3 regions of the Bacillus sp. 05T21 genome follow, and region 2 is predicted to be linked to each of the others. Evidence: riboswitches for the same ligand, from Rfam matches in the RefSeq annotation. Region 2 holds a riboswitch; each other region holds the start of a gene.

What was found. Region 2 has a riboswitch for cyclic di-AMP ahead of AC1DKZ_RS26965 (amino acid permease). Riboswitches for the same ligand answer to the same signal wherever they lie in the genome.
Region 1: linked by a shared signal. The riboswitch ahead of AC1DKZ_RS21855 (hypothetical protein) and the one ahead of AC1DKZ_RS26965 (amino acid permease) in region 2 are both predicted to bind cyclic di-AMP.
Region 3: linked by a shared signal. The riboswitch ahead of AC1DKZ_RS12430 (APC family permease) and the one ahead of AC1DKZ_RS26965 (amino acid permease) in region 2 are both predicted to bind cyclic di-AMP.

What each region holds. Positions count from the first base shown of each region.
Region 1 is NZ_JBFTMD010000015.1:8,151-17,152, forward strand. It holds gene AC1DKZ_RS21820 (ABC transporter substrate-binding protein) at 1-764, shown strand, start outside; gene tenI (thiazole tautomerase TenI) at 775-1,395, shown strand; gene thiO (glycine oxidase ThiO) at 1,388-2,497, shown strand; gene thiS (sulfur carrier protein ThiS) at 2,513-2,716, shown strand; gene thiG (thiazole synthase) at 2,719-3,489, shown strand; gene thiF (thiazole biosynthesis adenylyltransferase ThiF) at 3,482-4,501, shown strand; gene thiD (bifunctional hydroxymethylpyrimidine kinase/phosphomethylpyrimidine kinase) at 4,508-5,329, shown strand; cyclic di-AMP (ydaO/yuaA leader) riboswitch at 5,887-6,034, shown strand; gene AC1DKZ_RS21855 (hypothetical protein) at 6,128-6,514, shown strand; gene AC1DKZ_RS21860 (hypothetical protein) at 6,531-6,761, shown strand; cyclic di-AMP (ydaO/yuaA leader) riboswitch at 7,024-7,169, shown strand; gene AC1DKZ_RS21865 (SipW-dependent-type signal peptide-containing protein) at 7,265-7,369, shown strand; gene kdpF (K(+)-transporting ATPase subunit F) at 7,366-7,446, shown strand; gene kdpA (potassium-transporting ATPase subunit KdpA) at 7,466-9,002, shown strand, end outside.
Region 2 is NZ_JBFTMD010000025.1:65,285-70,508, forward strand. It holds gene AC1DKZ_RS26955 (hypothetical protein) at 324-557, opposite strand; gene AC1DKZ_RS26960 (MgtC/SapB family protein) at 887-1,378, opposite strand; gene AC1DKZ_RS26965 (amino acid permease) at 1,404-2,900, opposite strand; cyclic di-AMP (ydaO/yuaA leader) riboswitch at 2,990-3,135, opposite strand; gene AC1DKZ_RS26970 (hypothetical protein) at 3,517-4,077, shown strand; partial or broken gene AC1DKZ_RS26975 (transposase) at 4,487-4,966, opposite strand; partial or broken gene AC1DKZ_RS26980 (histidine kinase dimerization/phospho-acceptor domain-containing protein) at 4,961-5,224, shown strand, end outside.
Region 3 is NZ_JBFTMD010000005.1:42,058-51,059, forward strand. It holds gene AC1DKZ_RS12400 (M23 family metallopeptidase) at 1-468, shown strand, start outside; gene AC1DKZ_RS12405 (Nramp family divalent metal transporter) at 528-1,823, opposite strand; gene trhO (oxygen-dependent tRNA uridine(34) hydroxylase TrhO) at 2,317-3,276, shown strand; gene AC1DKZ_RS12415 (hypothetical protein) at 3,483-4,964, opposite strand; gene panE (2-dehydropantoate 2-reductase) at 5,141-6,073, shown strand; gene AC1DKZ_RS12425 (hypothetical protein) at 6,136-6,264, opposite strand; cyclic di-AMP (ydaO/yuaA leader) riboswitch at 6,404-6,550, shown strand; gene AC1DKZ_RS12430 (APC family permease) at 6,695-8,521, shown strand.

The DNA of each region.
Region 1 (9,002 bases), on a different contig from region 2:
TAGCGGCAGCAGGGAAAGTGACCGTTGGCTTGTATTATCAACCAGATGTTGTCATGGCAAAAGCAAATGAACAAATTCCAGTGAAATCAATTGGAGCTGTCGTACGTTCGCCGTTAAATCATGTTGTATCGCTGAAATCAGCAGGTATTAAGTCACCTAAAGACTTAGAAGGAAAAACAGTTGGATATTCTGGGACCCCTTTAAGTGAAGCATATTTAAAAACGATGGTAAAAGAAGATGGTGGTAATCCAGATACAGTAAAAGTAGTCGATGTTGGATTTGATTTAGTACCAGCGTTAATTACGAAAAAAGTGGATGCTGTAACAGGAGCATACATTAACCATGAAGTACCTGTTATGCGTCATGAGGGCCATGAACCAGCGTACTTTAATCCAGCTGATTACGGTGTGCCGAATTATCATGAGCTTGTGTTTGTAACAGGTGATAAAACTTTGAAAAAGGATAAAGAAGCATTACAGGCCTTTTTACGTGGTGCGAAAAAGGGATATGATTTCATGAAGAAAAATCCGGATGAAGCATTAAATATTTTATTAGATCATCAAGAAAAAGAAAACTTCCCACTTGTACCAGAAGTTGAAAAAGAAAGTATGAAAATTTTATTAGAGAAGATGGAAACGAAAGATGAGCCATTCTTATCGGATTCAAAAGAGTCATGGGAGAAACAAAATAAATGGTTGAAAGACAAAGGAATGGCGAAAGAAATTGTTCCAGCCGATGAATTATTCGAAAACATTTTAAAGTAGGCGAATGAATATGAAAAATGAGCTTCATGTAATCTCAAATGGCCATATGCCATTTGAAGAATTAGTGAATGTAGCGATGCAAATTGAGAGTGAGATTGATTATTTGCATATTCGTGAGCGTGAGAAGAGCACGAAGGAATTGTATGAAGGTGTGGAAAGTCTTTTGGGGAAAGGCTTTCCGGCATCGAAGATAGTGATAAATGATCGAATTGATATTGCTATTCTATTAAATATTCCGCGTGTGCAGCTAGGATATCGAAGCGCAGATGTAAGGTCGGTGAAAGAAAAGTTTTCTTATTTGCATGTTGGCTATTCAGTACATTCTTTAGATGAAGCGATAGTGGCATTTAAAAATGGAGCGGATTCACTCGTTTACGGTCATGTATTTCCAACGGCTTGTAAAAAGGATGTGCCAGCAAGAGGATTAGAAGAAATTGCTCATATGGCAAGATGCTTATCCATACCAATAACTGCAATTGGTGGGATTACCCCTGAAAATACAGGTGATGTTCTTGCAAATGGTGTAAGTGGCATTGCTGTTATGTCTGGGATTATAAGCAGTAGTAATCCGTATAGCAGGGCGAAATCTTATAAGGAATCAATAAGAAAGTGGGCGGAAAAACATGTGTAAGAAGTATGATGTAGCGATTATTGGCGGAGGTGTAATTGGTAGCTCAGTTGCACACTTTCTAGCAGAAAGAGGGCATAAAGTAGCGATTATAGAGAAACAAAGAATCGCATCTGAAGCTTCGAAAGCAGCTGCTGGTTTGCTCGGTGTTCAGGCAGAATGGGATGCATATGATCCGCTGTTTGAGCTTGCTAGAGAAAGCCGTGCTATATTTCTACAACTTGCAGCAGTTTTACGTGAAAAAACAGGCATCGATATTGGGTATGAAGAAAAGGGCATTTATCGCATCGCTCAAAATGAAGATGAGAAGGAAAGAATTCTTCATATTATGGATTGGCAACAGAAAACAGGTGAAGATTCCTATTTTCTAACGGGGGACCATTTACGGGAAAAAGAGCCATTTCTATCCGAGTCAATTATAGGAGCGGTATATTATCCGAAAGATGGTCACGTTATTGCGCCAGAGCTTACGAAAGCATTCGCACATTCTGCAGCAATTTCCGGAGCTGATATATATGAACAAACAGAAGTGTTTGATATTCGTATTGAAAATAATAAAGTGACTGGAATTGTGACAAGCGAAGGTGTAATCACATGTGAAAAGGTCGTTATCGCCGGAGGATCATGGAGTACGAAATTGCTACATTATTTTCAGAGTGATTGGGGTACATATCCTGTTAAGGGGGAGGTTGTTGCAGTAAGAAGCAGGAAACCTCTGTTGAAAGCTCCTATTTTCCAGGAGAGGTTTTATATTACGCCGAAGCGCGGTGGCCGTTATGTGATTGGGGCAACGATGAAGCCTCATACATTTAATAAATCTGTACAACCAGAAAGTATTACTTCCATATTAGAGCGTGCCTACACAATATTGCCTGCTTTAAAAGAAGCAGAATGGGAAAGTACGTGGGCTGGGTTAAGACCGCAGTCTAATCATGAAGCTCCTTATATGGGAGAGCATGAAGAAATAAAAGGTTTATATGCTTGTACGGGCCATTATCGAAACGGCATTTTATTAAGTCCTGTTTCTGGTCAGTATATGGCTGATTTAATAGAAGGAAAGCAGGAGAATCACTTGCTAGATTTATTGCTTTCTAAAATGGTTTAGAAAGGGGATGGAAGTTTGAATTTAAAAATTAATGGTAACCAAATTGAAGTACCAGAGAGTGTAAAAACAGTAGCTGGGCTACTTACACATTTAGAGTTAGATAACAGAATTGTTGTAGTAGAACGTAATAAAGATATTTTACAAAAAGATGATCATAACGATACATCTGTTTTTGATGGGGACCAAATTGAGATTGTAACTTTCGTAGGAGGCGGTTGATTATGTTAAACATTGGACAATTTTCATTTCATTCTAGACTTTTATTAGGAACAGGGAAATTCCCTGATTTTGATGTGCAGCAAAAGGCAATTGATGTTTCTGAGGCTGAGATTTTAACATTCGCAGTACGTCGTATGGATATATTTGATGCGAAGCAGCCTAATTTATTAGAGAAACTTGATGTAAAAAAATATACGTTATTACCGAATACAGCAGGAGCAAAAAATGCTGAAGAAGCTGTTCGTATTGCAAAATTAGCAAAAGCTTCTGGACTTTGTGACATGATAAAAGTAGAAGTTATTGGTGATGATAGAACGTTATTACCTGATCCAGTAGAAACGTTAAAGGCATCTGAAGTGTTACTAGAAGAAGGATTTATCGTTCTTCCTTACACATCTGATGATGTTGTATTAGCACGCAAACTACAAGAACTTGGTGTACACGCGATTATGCCAGGAGCATCACCGATTGGCTCAGGGCTTGGTATTGTAAATCCATTAAATTTAAGTTTCATTATTGAACAAGCGACAGTACCAGTTATCGTTGACGCTGGTATTGGTAGTCCAGCTGATGCAGCATTTGCAATGGAATTAGGAGCAGATGGTGTGTTATTAAATACTGCAGTATCTGGAGCGAACGATCCTATTAAAATGGCATACGCAATGAAATTAAGTATTGAGGCAGGACGATTAGGGTTTGAAGCAGGTCGTATTGCACGCAAGCGCTGTGCGACAGCAAGTAGTCCTTTAGAAGGAATGAGCGTAGTTGAATAATCGATATTCTCGCCAAGAACTATTTTCTCCAATTGGGGAAGAAGGGCAACAAAAGCTAGGGGAAAAGCATGTACTTATTATCGGTGCGGGTGCATTAGGTAGTGCAAATGCAGAGATGTTTGTAAGGGCAGGCGTTGGTAAGGTAACAATTGTTGACCGCGATTATGTAGATTGGAGTAATTTACAAAGGCAGCAATTGTATGCAGAGCGTGATGTAGAGAATAACCTTCCGAAGGCTGTGGCGGCAAAAAAACGTCTAGAAGAGATTAATAGTGAAGTAAGAGTAGAAGCTCTCGTTCAAGATGTAACGGCTGAAGAATTAGAAGAACACGTTACAAATGTTGATGTAATCATCGATGCGACTGATAATTTCGAAACGCGTTTCATTGTGAATGATGTAGCGCAAAAATATTCTATTCCATGGGTTTACGGGGCATGTGTAGGAAGTTACGGTCTTTCTTATACTATTCTTCCAGGCAAAACGCCATGTTTATCTTGTTTATTACAATCGATTCCACTTGGCGGAGCGACATGTGACACAGCGGGGATTATATCACCTGCTGTATCTCTCGTCGTTTCTCATCAAGTAACGGAAACACTTAAACTGCTAGTAGAAGATTATGACTCGCTTCGAGATGGGCTGGTGTCATTTGATGTATGGAAAAATGAATATTCATGTATGAATGTGCAAAAGATTCGTAAACATAATTGTCTATCGTGTGGTGAACGGGCAGTATATCCATATTTAAATAAGGAAAACACTTCAAAAACAGCAGTGTTATGCGGGAGAAATACAGTTCAAATTAGACCACCTCATAAAGAGGAAATGGATTTTGAACAATATAAAAAATTGCTGAATGATCGTGTGAATGATTTAAATGTAAATCCATATTTATTATCATTTTCGGTTGAAGAAAAGAGATTAGTTGCTTTTAAAGATGGCCGTGTACTTGTACATGGAACGAAAGATATAAGCGAAGCGAAAACAATTTATCATCGCTATTTTGGGTAGAAAAGGATGAGTGGAATGAAAGTGAATAAAGCTTTAACAATTGCAGGGTCTGATAGCGGAGGCGGCGCTGGGATTCAGGCGGATTTAAAAACATTCCAAGAGCTTGGTGTGTATGGAATGACGGCTATTACAGCAATTACTGCTCAAAATACGCTTGGCGTTCAAGGGGTATATCCTGTTTCTTTAGAAGGAATTACGGAACAGCTGAATTCAATTGGTACGGATTTAACGCCAGATGCTGTAAAACTAGGAATGTTATTTAGCAGTGAAATTATTCAAATTGTTGCAGAACATATTAAAAAATTCGGCTGGAATAATATTGTGCTAGATCCTGTTATGATTGCAAAAGGCGGGGCATCATTATTACAACAAGAAGCAGTACAAGCATTAAAAGAATATTTATTGCCAGTAGCAACTGTTGTAACACCGAATGTTCCTGAAGCAGAAGTGTTAACTGGAATGGAGATTCATAATGTAGAAGATAGTAAGGAAGCTGCAAAAGTATTGCATGAATTAGGAGCTAAATATGTTCTTATGAAGGGCGGACATGCAGAATATCAAGGTAATGAAGTAATTGATTTACTCTTTGATGGAGAAGAGTTTATTGAATTTAGAAGCGAGCGAATTCCTTCGAAGCAAACGCACGGAAGCGGGTGTACATTTGCTTCAGCGGTTACAGCAGGACTTGCGAAAGGCTACTTGATGGAAGATGCGGTTCAAGAAGCAAAACGATTTATTAGTATAGCGATTGAAGAGCCGTTGAATATTGGAAGTGGTCATGGGCCGACGAATCATTTTGCGTATAAATTGAATAAAGCGCGTGCATAAGTGAAAATTCAACCAGTGGGGCTATATCCTCACTGGTTATTAAGGTTAATGATTAATAGAAGTTTAATATATGGTAGTGAATTTGATTTAGTTATCTTGTTTAAATGCGTCCTTTTAGATAAATAAAATATATAAAAGGTGTGATGATATTAATATGAAAAATATAAGGTATGGAATCATAGCTTTCTTATTATTACTTAAGTATTTACTATAAATTAATAACAAACAAGAAATTAAAAAAATGATTTCTAGTGTAGTACGGAATTCAGTATAACTAGTAATAGTAACTAAAATCGCTAGAATTAAAAGTAACGAATTACCTAGAATGTTTATTATTTTAATAAAATTATTCTTTTTATCCTCGGTCATATAGCATCCTCGTTTCACGTTTAATTTTTAATCATTTCTTTATTTAGTATTATTACAATACGACTCATGAAAATTCCTATTGAATATAAATATTTATAATGTCTAGCAACAATGAAAAATCCACCTTAAGGATTTTTCATTGTTTACTTTTTCCAAATACAGGAGTAATATATCAGCCAGAATACATTTTTTGTAATACGCTGAGTCCAAATGTATGGAGCGGAGGAACCAATTTGTGCGTCGTCACTAGGGGTGAATCTTTCAATGTTGAAAGTAGGGCTACTCTCAAAGTCCGAATCCGACAGCTAACTTCGTAAGCGTCTTGAGAGAGGGCGGTGCCATGATGGATATATCACTTCGTCGGTCTGATTAGTATAGGAGAATATCAATCTATGTTTGAGTTCTTTTATGCTAAGGAGGATGAGGTACATGGAATTAACGCTTATTTGCGTTGGAGAAAAAAACAAGGTAAAGAGTTTAAGAGAGCTAGTAGCATTTCAGCATGAGTTAATTATTTTTACAGCCAATGAAGAGATAGCGGCTGAAGTTAGAGAGTATGGGTTTGAATCAGCTTATAGCTGTAATAAGGAGAAGGATTTTACTAGTATTTGCACACGTATTAAGAAGGTGATTTTACTAGGGGATGAGCTTCCGATAGTTAGTTTCTTCACAGAACACATTCGTTTTTCTTTTCAAGCGCCTATTACTGTTGTTACAAAGAATAAACGATATCCGGCCAGGCTCTATGAAACAATTGGAGCTAAATTTGTAGTGTTTACGAACTGTGATAATATTTCTTTTTTATTTTTTGAATAAGGTGGGGGAAATGAAGATGAAAGTGTTGTTACTAGGAGATATAGCGAATCGTTGGGCGATATCGGTAGAGCGAGTTCACGAATTGGTAGTGCTCGATCCTCTTTTTCCAGGGCCATATATTATATTACCATCAAAAGATGTTTTGTATTTAGAGGCGGATATTACCGAATATGAGCAGTTACATGCAGAATTATCACAAGTTTATATTCGAGGGAGAAATTTGCGTGCTTTTTTGCGTGGAGAATAAAGGTTGAATGAAAAAAGAGCGAATGCTGAGTGCAACAAGCTATGCACTTCACGTCATTCGCTCTTTTTATTTCATATTTAAAAGATCATTTCTATGAAAAAAAAAGAAAACACAAGAAAATAGATGAAAGAATATTAATAATAAGCAATGTAAGCGTTTAAATGGCGGAATTTTTTCTTATTTTAAGTAATTTGCCTCTTTACAAGTTAAATTTAGAGGAGTATATTTACTCTCATAAATCATTCATGAAATTTCCAAAAAAAACCTAAAATCGCTGAGTTCCAGAAATGGAGCGGGGGAACCAATTTTGTGCATCGTCACTTGGGGTGAATCTTTCAGTTTTGAAAGTAGGGCTACTCTTTAGGCCCGAATCCGACAGCTAACCTCGTAAGCGTTTAGAGAGGAGGTTTACTTTGTGTTGTTCGTTTCGAACACTAAGTAGAGCTTAGTGTTCTTTTTTTGATAACTATATGGTAAAATTTAACAAAAAGTGAGGGGTAGTTATGTTAGATGTCGTAATGATCGGTATTTTTGTTGGGTTAGTCGCATCGATGGCAAGTCTTGCAAGTTGGTCAGATAAAGTTGTGAAAGAAGGGAAGCAATCATGATGATTGCCTTATCGGTTATTGTTGCAGCGATTACGGTGTACTTAGTGTACGCATTATTAAATCCAGAAAAGTTTTAATTAGGGGGAATCATTCATTATGATTTGGGTTGCAGTCGTTATTACAATGCTCTTGTTTATTCTAGTAGCAAAGCCAACGGGGATTTATTTAGAAAAAGCTTTTCAAGGTAGCAAAACGCTAGATAAAGTATTTGGGCCTTTTGAAAAACTTATTTTTAAAATTACGGGTGTAAAAGCATACAATCAAACGTGGAAACAGTACGCATTATCATTAGTTTTACTCAATGGATTTATGATTGTTGTCGTATATTTCATTTTCAGATTACAAGGTGTGCTGCCGCTAAATCCAGCGCATATTGAAGGAATGGAGCCTACACTCGCTTTTAATACGGCAATTAGTTTTATGGCTGATACAAACTTACAGCATTATAGCGGTGAAAATGGTTTATCTTATTTATCACAATTAGTCGGAATTACATTTTTAATGTTTGCGGCACCAGCAACGACGTTAGCGCTCGTTATGGCTTTTATAAGAGGACTCGCTGGAAAAGAACTCGGTAACTTTTTCGTTGATTTTACGAGAGCATTAACGAGAGTTTTTCTTCCTATCGCATTTATTGCGGCGTTAGTCTTTGTCGCACTTGGTGTACCACAAACGTTAGATGGAGCAGTTACAGCACAAACAATTGATGGTGCGAAGCAAAGTATTTTACGTGGTCCAGTTGCATCATTCGTTTCAATTAAGGAACTTGGAAATAACGGCGGTGGATTTTTCGGGGCAAACTCTACACATCCTTTTGAAAATCCAGGGCAAATGAGTAATATTTTGCAAATGATGCTTATGATGTTATTGCCAACAGCACTTCCATTTACGTACGGACGAATGGTAGGAAATAAAAAACAAGGTCGTATCCTTTTCGTTTCACTATTCATGGTATTTTTACTAGGATTTATAACGATTACAACATCTGAATTACATGGAAATCCAGTATTGAACCAAACGGGTATCCAGCATGTGCAAGGAAGCACAGAAGGAAAAGAAGTACGATTTGGAACAGTATTTTCTTCACTATACGCAACAGTAACGACAGCCGCTGAAACAGGGGCCGTGAATACGATGCATGATACGTTAACACCGATTGGCGGGCTAGTACCACTCGTAAATATGATGTTAAATACAGTATACGGCGGTGTTGGAGCAGGCTTTGTTAACATTATCATGTATGCAATTATTGCAGTCTTTATATCTGGGTTAATGGTTGGACGGACACCAGAGTTTTTAGGTAAGAAAATTGAAGGGAAGGAAATGAAATTAATTGCGGTAACGATATTATTTCATCCATTGCTTATTTTAGGATTTTCGGCATTAGCTCTTTCAACAAGTTTAGGAACGGATGCAATTTCTCATTCCGGTTTCCACGGTTTAACGCAAGTTGTTTATGAGTATACATCATCAGCTGCGAATAACGGATCTGGATTTGAAGGATTGAGGGATAATACACCGTTTTGGAATATTACGACTGGTTTAGTTATGTTTTTAGGACGCTATTTCAGTTTAATTACGATGCTAGCTGTTGCAGCTTCACTGAAAGAGAAGACGGTAGTACCAGAAACAG
Region 2 (5,224 bases):
GATGTTCTTTGACTGTTTGTAAAGATATACCTTGATAAACACTTAGGAGTCATTAAAATTTCAAAGGTAGAAAAATTATTTTCTAATAAATTCAATCTGTAGTCGTATATTCGTTACTTCGAACAACAACATTCCCTACATAATAAAAAATAGATGACTCAATTAGTTTCATTTCTGAAACATTTTAAGTCATCTATTTATCAATTCCAGTTTTGATTTCTTGTTGCTCTACATGAGTGAATTTCCTTGCCTCATACTTTTACATTTATTCATAGCTTTTTGTAAAAAATTAATTTGGAATCATAGCAGTTTAAGAATTACTGCTACCAATTATTAAAATCAGTGTAATTTTTATATACATTTTCTATAACATTATCTTGCCAGACATTTTTATATTCATCTCTATCCACTTTAACATTATATTCACTAATATCACCATTGGCATTTAACCATCCAGGATTTTCGAGAGCATGTTTGTAGGTAAACGTTCTTGCCTGTTTCAATGTTTTAAATGTAATTGGAAAAGATTTTTTTTCCCCATCTTTGTAACCAAACACTCTATATGCCTTTTTTCGTCCACCAACAGTTTTAAAATATGGTTCTGTAAAATATTCTATTTGTTTGATATGAATCTCCCACCTTTCTAGACGCCTTAAGTAATTAGTTTATATATTGGAAGAAAGATAAACAGCTACTGTAAGGTTGGACTACAAAAACAGCTCAGGGCTGGTTTTAATGTACTTCTGTATTCTTTGATTACTTTGTAGATAGTATTTTTCATCAGTTCGAATATTGAATAAATTGCACACTAATTATTTCTCTATTTGCCCATCTAGAATAGGTCTCTTTTATTATTATTTATAACGTTTTTAAAATTAGCTTCTCTTTAACAATCTTTTTTCTCTGATGATTTATGTTTTACTCTATAAGAGAGTGCGGTAACTTGTTGGGAATATTTAAAACCCTTTTCAGATTTTTCGGAAACCCATTTCGAAACAGGTCTTAGTAAACTATTTATGCTGACAATAAGAATGGTTCCTGTTATAGCTATAAGTAAATAGCCGCTACCTGCTAATGTTCCTACAGCCGCAGAACACCATAAGGTTGCTGCGGTATCCAGTCCTCGAACTGTCAAGCCATCTTTCATAATAACTCCAGCACCTAAAAAACCAATCCCGCTTACAATTTGAGAAGCTATTCTTGTAGGTGTATTATCGGTTGGAGTGAGTACACTTAATAGTACAAAAAGTGCAGCACCTACGGAAACAAGTATATTTGTACGTAATCCAGCAATGCAATTGTGCCATTGACGTTCTAATCCAATTATTGCTCCAACAAGTATTGCTACAAGTAACCTAAGTAGAATGTCTAGTTCCATATTTCTGTCTCCTTAATTTCCATCCTTAATGATCATCATGCTCTAAATTGACTTGTTGTAATGGAATCACCTTTGTTTTTTTTATAATTTTATAGCCGAACCAAAATACAAGAAACAGCAGTAAACCAATATAAGTAGCAAGTACTTCATACCAATCGACATGTGACCCTATAAAGACTGAATAATTCTGTCCTAATATAATAATAGTACATATTACAAAAGCCAAAATAGGACCGATAGGATACCACTTTGCTTGATACGGGAGCTTATTTAAATTCTTTTGTTGATGTAAAAAAGCCTGACGAAAACGATAATGGCTTATAGCAATCCCTAACCATGCAATAAATCCACAAAGTCCCGAAGCATTCAAAAGCCATATAAACGCTTGCCCTTCTCCAAATAAAGAAGCTGCAAACGCTACGATTGCCACAGCCGTTGTCATAAGTAATGCATTAATAGGAACACCTTGTTTATTTACTTTTTTTAAGCACTTTGGAGCTTTCCCTTCTCTTGCCATTACCCATAACATTCGGGTTGCAACATACATTCCGGAATTACCAGCTGATAGAACAGATACCAAGATAACTGCATTCATAATAGAAGCTGCAAATGCAAACCCAATTTTCTCAAATACTAGTGTGAAGGGACTCATTGTAATATTACTAATATCATTGTTAACTAGATTCGGATCTGTGTAGGGAACTATGACTCCAATTACGCAAATGGTAAGTATGTAAAATAAGAGAATTCTCCAAAAGATTTGCCGCACAGCTTTTGGAATATGCTTTTCAGGTGCTTTACTTTCTCCAGCTACAATTCCGACCATTTCTGTACCTTGAAAGGAAAACCCCGCAATCATAAACACACTAAGAATAGAAAGAAAACCTCCATGAAACGGTGCGTCTCCAATTGTTAGATTGTGAAATCCAATAGGATTTCCTTTGAAAATTCCAAATATCGTGGCTATTCCTAACATAATAAACACGACTATAGTAATAACTTTTACAAGTGAAAGCCAAAACTCCATTTCTCCATAATGTTTCACTGAAAGAATATTAATTCCAAACATAAACAGTATGAATAACGCACTCCACAGAATAGATGGACTGTATGGAAACCAATATTTCATAAGAATAGCTCCTGATGAAATTTCAACTGCAAGAGTAATAGTCCAGCTAAACCAGTAATTCCAACCAATCGCAAAACCAAATGCAGGATCTACAAATTTAGAAGCATACGTACTAAAAGAACCAGATGTAGGCATATACGCTGCCATTTCTCCCAAGCTGGTCATCAACAGGTAAACAATACACCCCATCAACAAATAAGCTATAATTGCTCCACCAGGTCCTGCTGTATGAATCGTATTTCCGCTTGCTATAAATAACCCCGTCCCAATGCTTCCACCTATAGAAATCATTGTTAAATGTCGCAGCCCTAATTCTCTTCTTAATTCAGAAGGTCGGGAATTAGAAGAAAAAGAAAAAAGTGAATTTTTCGTTTTTATGGGTGTCTCTTTCAAGTATCTCATCCTTTTTTTGAATTATTTTCCAGAAAAAGAGTATAAAAAAAGACACCAAAGTTCACCCAGTGTTTTTAAAAATCACCATAGTATCCCCTCTCGAAACGCTTACGAGGTTAGCTGTCGGATTCGGGCCTTGAGAATAGCCCTACCTTCATTTAAGAAGGATTCACCCCAAGTGCAATCGCACAAAATTTGGTTCCCCCGCTCCATATGGATTCAGCGAATAGTGATATGAATTTATGTACAATATATTACTCCTATGCCCTCTTGTTTGTAAACAAGAAAATTAACGTTTTTTTCAGGGGAGGGATTTTTCGCGCTGTACACTTTATTTATAATTTGAATTCTTAAATTAAGTTACATACTTTAAAAAAAGTGAGAATTACAAGTATAGTAATACATGAAGAAGAGTTTGAATTAAATAAAAATACTATGCCTCATTTTTATTAGGTCTATTATCTACTAGTGTCTTTACTACTTTTAATTACATTGACTGCTGATAAGTGGTGTTCTGGTAACTAAGTTCTATTAATGATCCAAAAGGATTTATGAAATAAAAAGATGAATATTTATTTATATACAAATTCTATCTAAAGAAAGGTGATAAGAAGAAATGGAATATCTAACAGTCCCTGAGCTTTTTTTCTTACTATCTGTAGATGATGATACTCAAACTATACAACCTCCTTTACAATCAAATATAGAAATGTTCATTACAATAAGCATATTGCTAGAGCTTTACCTTCAAAAGTATATTTATATAGATCATGAATTTATTGTACATAGGACTAGTAAATCATCTGATATCCCTTATTTACAATATACCTTAGATTTAACAAAACACTTAGACGACAATCACAATTTCAGAATATGGATACTAACAATTTGCGGAAAACAACGATCAAGTCACAAACTATACAATTCTGTTTTAGATTATATACAACGAAAAAAGCAAATAAAAGTAATTGAAAAACGAATATTAAGTTTATCATTTCAAAAACGTTATATATGTCTTCAAACCAAAGAACAAACCCCTACCTTCTTACGAAAAAGAGCTTCAAAAAGAGGAAAACAATACTTATCTATGTTAATCCTTTTCCTAGCTATGGATTTAAACGAACTTTTAAAAGATACAATGTTTCAAAATGATTATGAATATCTAATTCAATTATAAGAATACAATAAACAATTATCTGAAATTAAATTCATACAAAAGCTAATAACAAACATTAAAAAAACTTTGCCTACCCTTTCGATATGGAAAAATGACCCATTTTCAGGTATGTAAAAAAAGTAAACCTCTGATTTAAATAATCAGAGGTTTCTTATAGTTCACATAACCCATCATTATCAGTAGTCAACGATGTGTAAAATTTATTTTTGCGAATACGGCTCACTTTTTTCGTTTTGGGGGAACTTAAGAATCTTAACTTGATAGCGATGTGGTGCTACCCCATCGCTATCAAGCTAAGCTCATGTAACGTCAACGATAAGCGAGATTGTTTCTTTTTTTCGAAATCCTATATGTAGGTGCTTTAAAGATTTGCATACGAAATAAACCCTAACGGGTTTCATTTTTTGAATTAAGCCGCTTGATTATCAGACATGGCACAATTGTAAACGACACCTAATATATCAAAGACTGTTTTCTTCTCATATCGATGAGATTTTCTCCCGTTTTGCTGTAGGAGGTTAAACAGGCGAATTAGAATCTTTGATAGCTCTTGGGTGTCTTTCTGTATAGCTTGGAAAAGAAGAAGAAAGTAATCTTTAATCATATATATGGCCTTATATTCACTCAGTTCTCGTTTCTTTTTTATAAGAAGTAATTGCCGCATTTGAAACATGATAGAAGAACAGAGTAGAATGGCAATCAATTGTCCATACAAATGGCACTCCCATCTTTCTGATTTTATCTTTTTACACTGATGAATTTGAAAGAATGATTTCCACATTTTAAATAAAATTTCAATTTGCCAACGCAAAGAGTACCAATCATGTACTTGTCCCATCGGGACAATATCTGTCGGCGTGTTTGTCATATATACATTGATACCACTAATACAGGTGGTAAAATTGACTCTACTCTCATCAAATTTTTATTCAATTATATAATCATAAATATTTTTACAGTATTATTATCAGTTTATTTAATAGAAGGAATGATCGAGAAATATAAAATAAAAGAAAGAATGCAAAGAGCAGAAAAATTTTATATAGCTAGCGAACTAGCTGCATCGATCGCGCATGAAATTCATAATCCACTGACCACGGTACATGGATTCACTCAATTACTAAATGAAGATGAGAGTGCTAAGATG
Region 3 (9,002 bases), on a different contig from region 2:
CCAAATGAACGATGGGCATACGATATTCTCATTCCACCTGCTGAAGTGAAAAGTAGTAAGTTAGAGGATTATGGAATATATGGAGCGAAAGTAATGGCACCAGCTTCTGGGACAGTTGTATCAATTAAAAATGATGAAATAGATTTAGTTCCGGGATCGGATGATTTTCAATCGATGGCGGGAAATCATATTTATTTACGACTGGATGAAACAGGTACATTTTTGTTTCTTGCCCATTTAAAGAAAGGATCAATTAAAGTGAGGGAAGGCGAACATGTAAATGAAGGAGAATTTCTTGCCCAAGTCGGTAACTCAGGAAGTTCAAGTGAGCCGCATTTACATATTCATCATCAAAGGCAGGATCCATCTAAGGTGAGCATATTTCTTTCGGAAGGATTACCACTTTATTTTCGAACTGAAAAAGGTGCGATAATGCCAGAAAGAGGGACATACATAAGTGGTAAGTAGAAGGAAATCATTTCATCCAAAAAGGGTATTCCAAATTAAATTTGGAATACCCTTTTTTATTAACCTACAAATGTTTGATACAGTAAGAAAATATTTAAAGCGATAATAAGTGCAGCGATTAACCACGTGATAAATGTTGTAATGCGATGGTTGACGAGTGCGCCCATAATCTTCTTATTACTTGTAAACATAATAAGTGGTACTAATGCAAAGGCAATACCGAACGATAAGACAACTTGACTCATAACGAGAGCGTAAGTTGGATTTACACCTAAAGCGATAATAACGAGAGGCGGAATCATTGTTATAAATCGGCGTAAGTATAACGGAATATGCATTCGAATGAATCCTTGCATAATAATATCACCAGACATCGTACCAACAGAAGAACTAGATAAACCTGCTGATAAAAGTCCAATTCCAAATAATGCAGCAGATACAGGACCGACTAAATTACTGAACTGGTTAAAAGCAACATCAAGGTCTTCAACGTGCAAGCCGTTTTTAAAGAATAGTGCAGCTGCTACAATTAACATACTTGCATTAATTGCTCCAGCGATAACCATTGCAATAATAATATCGATGAATTCGAAGCGGAAAATCTTTTTCTTTTGTTCATCATTTGTTCCGACTACACGGCGCTGCGTTAAGGCCGAATGTAAATATATCGCGTGCGGCATTACTGTCGCACCTAAAATTCCAGCTGCTAAAAGGATGCTATCTACACCTTGGAATTTTGGAGTGAAAAGTCCTGAGAGTAGAGGGCTTAATTCCGGTTTTGCGTAAAAGATTTGGATACCAAAAGCGATAACAACGATAAAAATCATACCTGTTATGATAGCTTCTAATGGACGAAAGCCTCTGCGTTGAAATTCAAGAATAATAAATGATCCAACTGCTGTAATTAAAGCAGCTGGTAACATCGGAATTCCAAATAGTAAGTATAAGCCAAGTGCTGCCCCGATAAATTCAGCTAAATCTGTAGCCATAATAACGAGTTCCCCTTGTATCCATAAACCGATGGAAACTGGTTTGGGGAAGTTTTCGCGAGCTACTTCAGGAAGATTTCTCCCAGTAGCGATTCCTAATTTAGCTGATAAAGTTTGAATTAATACAGCCATTAAATTAGAAGCGAGTATTACCCAAAGTAATAAATACCCATATTGTGATCCAGCTGCGATATTTGTAGCGAAGTTCCCAGGATCAATATAAGCAACTGATGCGATAAAAGCAGGTCCTAAGAATGGTAACAGTCTTTTAAAGCCTTTTGTTTGTCCACTTAACGCTAAATGGGCTGATTGAACTGTTGTACTTTGAGAAGGGACTTGTTTATCTTTTGTTATATCTTTATTCATAGTAGTATTCCCCTTTGAAATCTTAACTTGATTAAAGTTTCACTTTATTCTTACTCATTATTTCAATACATTTAGATATATGATGTGGCAATTTCATTTGAACATAAAAGTTTCCTTAATGCAAATTATATGACTGTGTGCAATGAATGGTGTGACGATGCAAAAATATTTTGGGAGTTTATGGTTGATGAATAAGGGAGAAGATAATAAATTATAGGGCTGTTTTTGAAATTTATGTGAACATACAGCCTATATTACATCATATTAATTGATGGAAATGAAATTGTATGATATATAATATATTGGGATTACAACCTAACCGTAGTGTTTTGTTCTGTAATCTTGTTTTTATTTTTGTTAACTTATAGAAAAAATTGTAAATAGAAGAAAATAGGCTAAGTACAATTTAGTATGTATTTTCTTATTATATATGTTTTGATATGAACGTTAACTTATACATGATTTTAAAATTTAGATAGGTGGTAGAAATACATTGGCAACTACAAAACCATATAGAGTATTACTGTATTACATGTACACAACAATTGAAAATCCAGAAGAATTTGCTGAACAGCATTTAGAATTTTGTAAATCACTTGAGTTAAAAGGAAGAATTCTTGTAGCGACAGAAGGAATTAACGGAACTTGTTCTGGAACTGTTGAGCAAACAGAAAAATACGTGGAAGCGATGAATAATGATCCACGTTTTGCTGGAATCGTGTTTAAAATTGATGAGGCGGATGAACATGCATTCAAGAAAATGCACGTACGTCCTCGTTCAGAGTTAGTTACACTTCGTCTAGAAGACGACATTAACCCGAAAGAAATTACTGGGAAGTATTTAGAACCAAAAGATTTTTATGAGGCAATGAAACAAGAAGATACAGTTATTATTGATGCACGAAATGATTATGAATTTGATTTAGGGCACTTTAAAGGTGCAATTAAACCAGATATTGAATCATTCCGTGAATTACCAGATTGGATTAGAGAAAATAAAGAAACACTTGAAGGTAAAAAGATTTTAACGTACTGTACAGGGGGAATTCGTTGTGAGAAATTCTCAGGTTGGTTAGTTCGCGAAGGTTATGAAGATGTAAGCCAGCTTCATGGCGGAATTGTAACGTACGGAAAAGATCCAGAAGTACAAGGTGAACTTTGGGATGGTCAATGTTACGTATTTGATGAGCGTATCGCTGTACCAGTAAACCAAAAAGAGCACGTTATCGTTGGTAAAGATCATTTTACAGGTGAACCTTGTGAGCGCTATGTAAACTGTGCAAACCCTGAATGTAACAAGAAAATTTTATGTTCTGAAGAAAGTGAAGCAAAACATTTACGTGCATGTTCTCATGAATGTCGTGTACACCCACGTAATCGTTATATCGTGCAACACGAATTAACTGAAGAGCAAGTAGCTGCTACATTAGAAAAAATCGAAGCAGGTAAGTAAGCGGAAATAGTTTAACAAAAACGAGAAGAAGTTACTCCAAAGTTTATTTTAGAGTAACTTCTTTTTTGCCAATTTTTATCGGTAAGTCGATATATTTAAAAAATCGCTGATATATTTTGAGTTGCACCGATATATTCGGAAAATCGCTGATAAAAATTTCATTTACTGAAGTGCGCCATGAATTTGTAATTTGAAAATAATCGTCTTTAATTCTTATCTTCTTTTTCTTTAACGGCAGAAAGTACAGTTTGTTTTACCCATGCTTTTCGGTTTTTATGTTGCATCGCCCATTGATATAAACTATGAGCACCTAAAATTAGAGATATACATATCCCACTAATAGATAAAAATAGGGCGAAATATTCAAGAGGAGTATAAGAAACTACATGCCCCTCACTTTTTTTTCCTATAAGATCAATTAGTGTAAATCCAAACATTTGGCCCACTACAGAGTAGAGAGTTAAAATTAATAATAAAAGGCTATCTTTTTTAGATGCAACATTTTCTTGATATTTAAACAAGCCATCAAGATTTTGTTTCGCATTCGTGAACAGTATTTCAATATTGAAAAGTTTTCTTAAACGAAAGAAAATATCTTCACTTTGTGACTGAGATACTAACTCTAAAGAAAAATAATTAGCTGTAAACGAATTAATAGAGTAAATTAACTTTTCTATCTCATTTGTATCTTGTTCAATATTTAGTTCAGCATAAGCGTTTGCCATTTTTAACAATACAATTTTATGGAATAAGTTTAATAATAAAGCGTAATAAAACTCCCCATACATTTGGCTAGCAAGTTTAGCTATTTTATTATCATCTTCGTTCGTAATACATGTGAAAATATGTTCTTCCATTATGAAATAACGATTAGGAGCCCACCTTTGATAGGCGTGCTGTTTCAAGTAATCATTTATATAAGGGAGATTGTTCGCACTTACATACGGTTTACCATCACTTGTTAATCCAGAAAGACTGGAAGTACGATAAACATCAATAACGTTAAGTTCCATATGTTGTTTTAGCGATAACAAAGTTTGCACGTACATTCTTTGGTCTTCAAAAAAAGGAAAAGTTTGAAAGTAAGAACTTCTTAATCTTTTCTTTTCAAAAAAATCTGTTAAACCGTTAAATAAATAACCGAAAATGAACTTTTCAACTTGGGAATATTTTTTCCCCGCACATGTTATGCAAATGCTTTCGTCCATTTCATCTCTCGTTTCAAGTACGCGGAATCGTGCAGCGAATTCTATTGCTTCTGATAATGTCATATTTGGAGAGATGTTAACTTCTGTTCGGATTGTTAGAAACCCAAGTTCATAAGGACAAAGTGTTACATCAATTGAGTGCACTGTGAATGGGACAGAGATAAGATTTGTTGTTAAATGGCCGTTTAAATTGAGACCTTTAGAATAGCGCTGTAATCCTTTTTGATGCTCAGAATGAGGGAAGAGAATTTTATTCGTAAATGAAAGATAGTATGCTTCCATATTTTGATGTGAAACATGGAACTCCCCGTAATATGTATTTTCATCTTCAAGATGATCGAGTCGAAAGGGCCGGAAATCATTTTTTTGTAAGAAAGGGAACATATTTTGTTCATATCCACTTTTGAACGAAAATGGGAAAATAAATTGAAAAATAGCTGTTGATACATATTTTTCTTCGATCGTTTGTATTGCCTCCATTTATATTGTTTCCTTTCAATGTAAGCTATAGAAACAACATGCCCTAATCTGCTAAAAAATAACCAGAGGATTTTTATATAATTAAGAATGAAAATTCAGCTTATTTATTAGGCGACATGTATAATGTTATGTATACTAAAAGGAGTAGAATTGTGTTTTGAAAAGGGGGATGTATTATGCGTATTTTAGTATTAGGAGCTGGAGGCGTTGGAGGTTTTTTTGGTGGACGACTTGCCGAAAAGGGAGAAGATGTAACTTTTCTCGTACGTAGTAAACGGAAAGAACAATTAGAGGAAAAAGGTCTTGTTATCCGAAGTATTAACGGCGATTTTTCATTTCAACCGAAGCTAATAACGAAAGAAGATATTACCACTCCATTTGATGTGATTTTATTCTCAACAAAAGCGTATCACCTAAACGAGGCAATAACAGATTTGAAACCATTTGTAGGAGAGAATACAGTAATAATTCCAGTGTTAAATGGTATCGCTCATTTAACACTATTACAAAAGGAATTCGACGTGGAAAAAGTAATTGGCGGTTTATGCTTTATCGAGACGACGTTAAACGATCAAGGAGAAATTGTACAAACTAGTGTTGCCAACAGACTTGTATTTGGGGAAATTAAGCCTCAAGATTCAGAGAGAATAAAGCTTATTTCTAAAACATTTGCAGATACAAAAGCTAGTTTTGTTTTAAGTGAAAATATTGTGCAAGATATGTGGCATAAATATTTATTTATCACCGTAATGTCAGGTGTGACAACATTAATGCGTGCGCCGATAGGACCGATTCGCGAGAGTGATGGAGGCCGAGAATTTATTAGAAACTTATTTGAAGAATCAGTGCAAATCATGAAATCTATGGGGGCTCCAGTTAAGGACAATATCGTCCAGGAACATATGAAAACGATTGATAAAATTTCGTATGATATGAAGTCATCTATGCAGCGTGATATGGAAAAAGGCTCGCTCATTGAAGGGAAATACTTGCAAGGGTATTTACTTGATTTAGCAGAACAGTTTTCGATAGATACTCCTTTGTTAGGAGCTGTGCATCAAAATTTAAAGGTATATGAAAAAATGATTTTAAATAAAGAAATGGTATGAAAAAGAGTAAAGGATAGCAAAATATAAATGTTGCTATCCTTTTTTTGTTTCTTTTTGACAATTTATTCGTTTCTTTTCGGTTTATCTGTCGTATTTCGTTCTCTTTCACGTTTACCATATAGCTGATTAATTTCATTTGCTACTGCATCTAAATATGAATCGGAAAAAAGTGGCTTCTTTTCTTTAGACATACGGGTCTCCTTTGTGGATTTTTAGTATTCATTATGTATATTTTTCAGTGGATTATGCGCAATCGTTTTAATTTTTTTCTTTTTAAAAATTTTTGTTTACTTTTTGAAAATAAAGGAGTATTATAATCCACAGTTTCAATTTTCTAAATCGCTGAAGCCGCATGGTGCGGGGGACCCGTTCTTATGGATTAGTACATAATCCAATGGGGTGAATCCTTGAAAAAGGTAGGGCTACTCATAGGCCCGAATCCGACAGCTAACCTCGTAAGCGTTATATTGAGAAGGAAGGTGGAGCTTGTGCGACAAAAAAAATAATGTCTACAAGTCTATTTCATTATGGCTTGTAGACATTTTTTGTTTTCTGAAGAAATAGTTTATCCGCTGTAATTAGCAGAAAAATTCGTGCAAAATTATTGGAGAGTGGACAGCGTTGGTTTCATCTATCAAAAGGTTTTTAATTGGAAGGCCGTTAAAATCAACTGAGTTAGGAGAGCAAAAGCTTAATAAAACGAAGGCGCTAGCAATTTTATCTTCTGACGCATTGTCATCGGTTGCATACGGACCAGAGCAAATTTTAATTGCTTTAGCAGGTCTTGGAGCAGTAGCTTATTGGTATTCCATTCCGATTGCTATTGGGGTATTAGTATTATTGACAGCTCTTATTTTATCTTATCGACAAATTATTTTTGCTTACCCTCATGGCGGCGGGGCATATGTTGTATCAAAAGAGAATTTAGGGATGAATCCAGGCTTAATAGCAGGAGGATCTTTATTAGTTGATTACATTTTAACGGTTGCAGTAAGTGTATCTGCGGGTACAGATGCGCTCACATCTGCTTTTCCTAGCTTACATGCACATAATGTAATCATTGCGATTATATTTGTCATATTGATTACCATCTTAAATTTAAGAGGCGTAACGGAATCAGCTTCCGTTTTAGCATATCCTGTTTATTTATTCGTTTTAGCACTATTTATATTAATTGGTGTAGGGATATACAATATTTTAACGGGACACGTTTCGCAGGCTTTGCATTCGCCAATTGGAACGCCAGTTGCAGGAATTAGTTTGTTCTTACTGTTACGAGCATTTGCTTCAGGAAGCTCTGCTTTAACGGGTGTTGAGGCGATATCTAACGCAATTCCAAACTTTAAAGATCCTGCACCTAACAATGCAGCGAAAACATTGCTTGCAATGGGTGCATTACTTGCAGTTTTATTTTCTGGAATTGTCTTTTTAGCTTATTATTACGGAATTAATCCAAGTAAGGAAGTAACAGTCGTTTCACAAATTGCTGAACAAACTTTTGGACGTAATTTCATGTACTATTTCATACAAGGTACAACAGCTTTAATATTAATTCTTGCGGCTAACACAGGTTATTCTGCATTTCCGCTATTAGCGGTTAATCTTGCAAAAGACAAGTTCATACCGAGAATGTTTACGATTAGAGGAGACCGCCTAGGTTATTCAAACGGTATTATTATACTTGGGATTTCTTCGATTATTTTAATTGTAGCTTTTCAGGGGAAAACAGAACACTTGATTCCGCTATATGCAGTAGGGGTATTTATTCCGTTTACACTTTCTCAAACTGGAATGGTACTAAAATGGCTTCGTGAAAAGCCTGAAGGATGGGCTTTAAGATTAACGCTTAATTTAATTGGTGCAGTCATTAGTTTTATCGTAATGAGTATGTTCTTTTTAACTAAATTCGCACAAGTTTGGTCGATCCTTATTTTCTTACCTGCCATTATCTTCTTGTTCCATCGAATAAAGAAGCATTATGATGCAGTGGGGGATCAATTAAGTTTAAAAACTTGTGAACCACTTGTTCCGATTGAAGGGAATGTAATTGTCGTTCCTGTAGCTGGTATGACTCATGTAGTAGAAAATTCATTGAACTATGCTAAGGCTCTTTCTGCAGATCAAGTTATCGCTGTATATGTTGCTTTTGACAGAGAAGAGGAAAAGAAATTTGAAGAGAAATGGGAGAAGTGGCAACCTGAAGTAAGGCTTGTTACATTACATTCTCATTATAGAAGCATTATTCAGCCGCTTACAAAATTTATTGACACAGTGCAATATAAAGCGAGTGAATCAAATTACCGAGTTACGGTCGTTATACCACAGTTTATTCCGAAAAAAGGTTGGCATAACATTCTTCATAATCAGTCTAGTTTACTCATTCGTGCGTATTTACTCTATAAAAGAAATGTTGTTATTACGACAGTACCGTATCATTTGAAAAAGTAAGGAAATTTTTTAAGGATAACTTCACGAAAGTGAAGTTATCCTTTTTGTGTATATGCTATGCATAATTGCATATGGATCCGAAAAGTATATTAGTATAATTTTAATGATTATGAATATGTAGTGTTTCCTGTTGTGGTATATAGATAGTTTAATCGAGAAAGTGAATTGAATTTTATTTTGGGATAAGGACATGAGATCTTGAAAATAAAGGGAATTAAAATACTTCTTTACGTTATATAAATAGCTGTGTTTAAATGACCTTACAGTACAAAACTTACATGAAAACAAAACGAAATTTCATACTTTCATACGTTAATTGGTTTAAAATGAATAATATTTTCATGTAATATATTCACTGTGTGAATGTGGAAATCGCAATAAAATAGAAAATTTATACAGTTTTATTCATACTAAGCACATATGAAAAGTTATGAAGTGTTTTATAACAATAAGTAAGTACTGTAGAAAAAAGTTAGAAGAG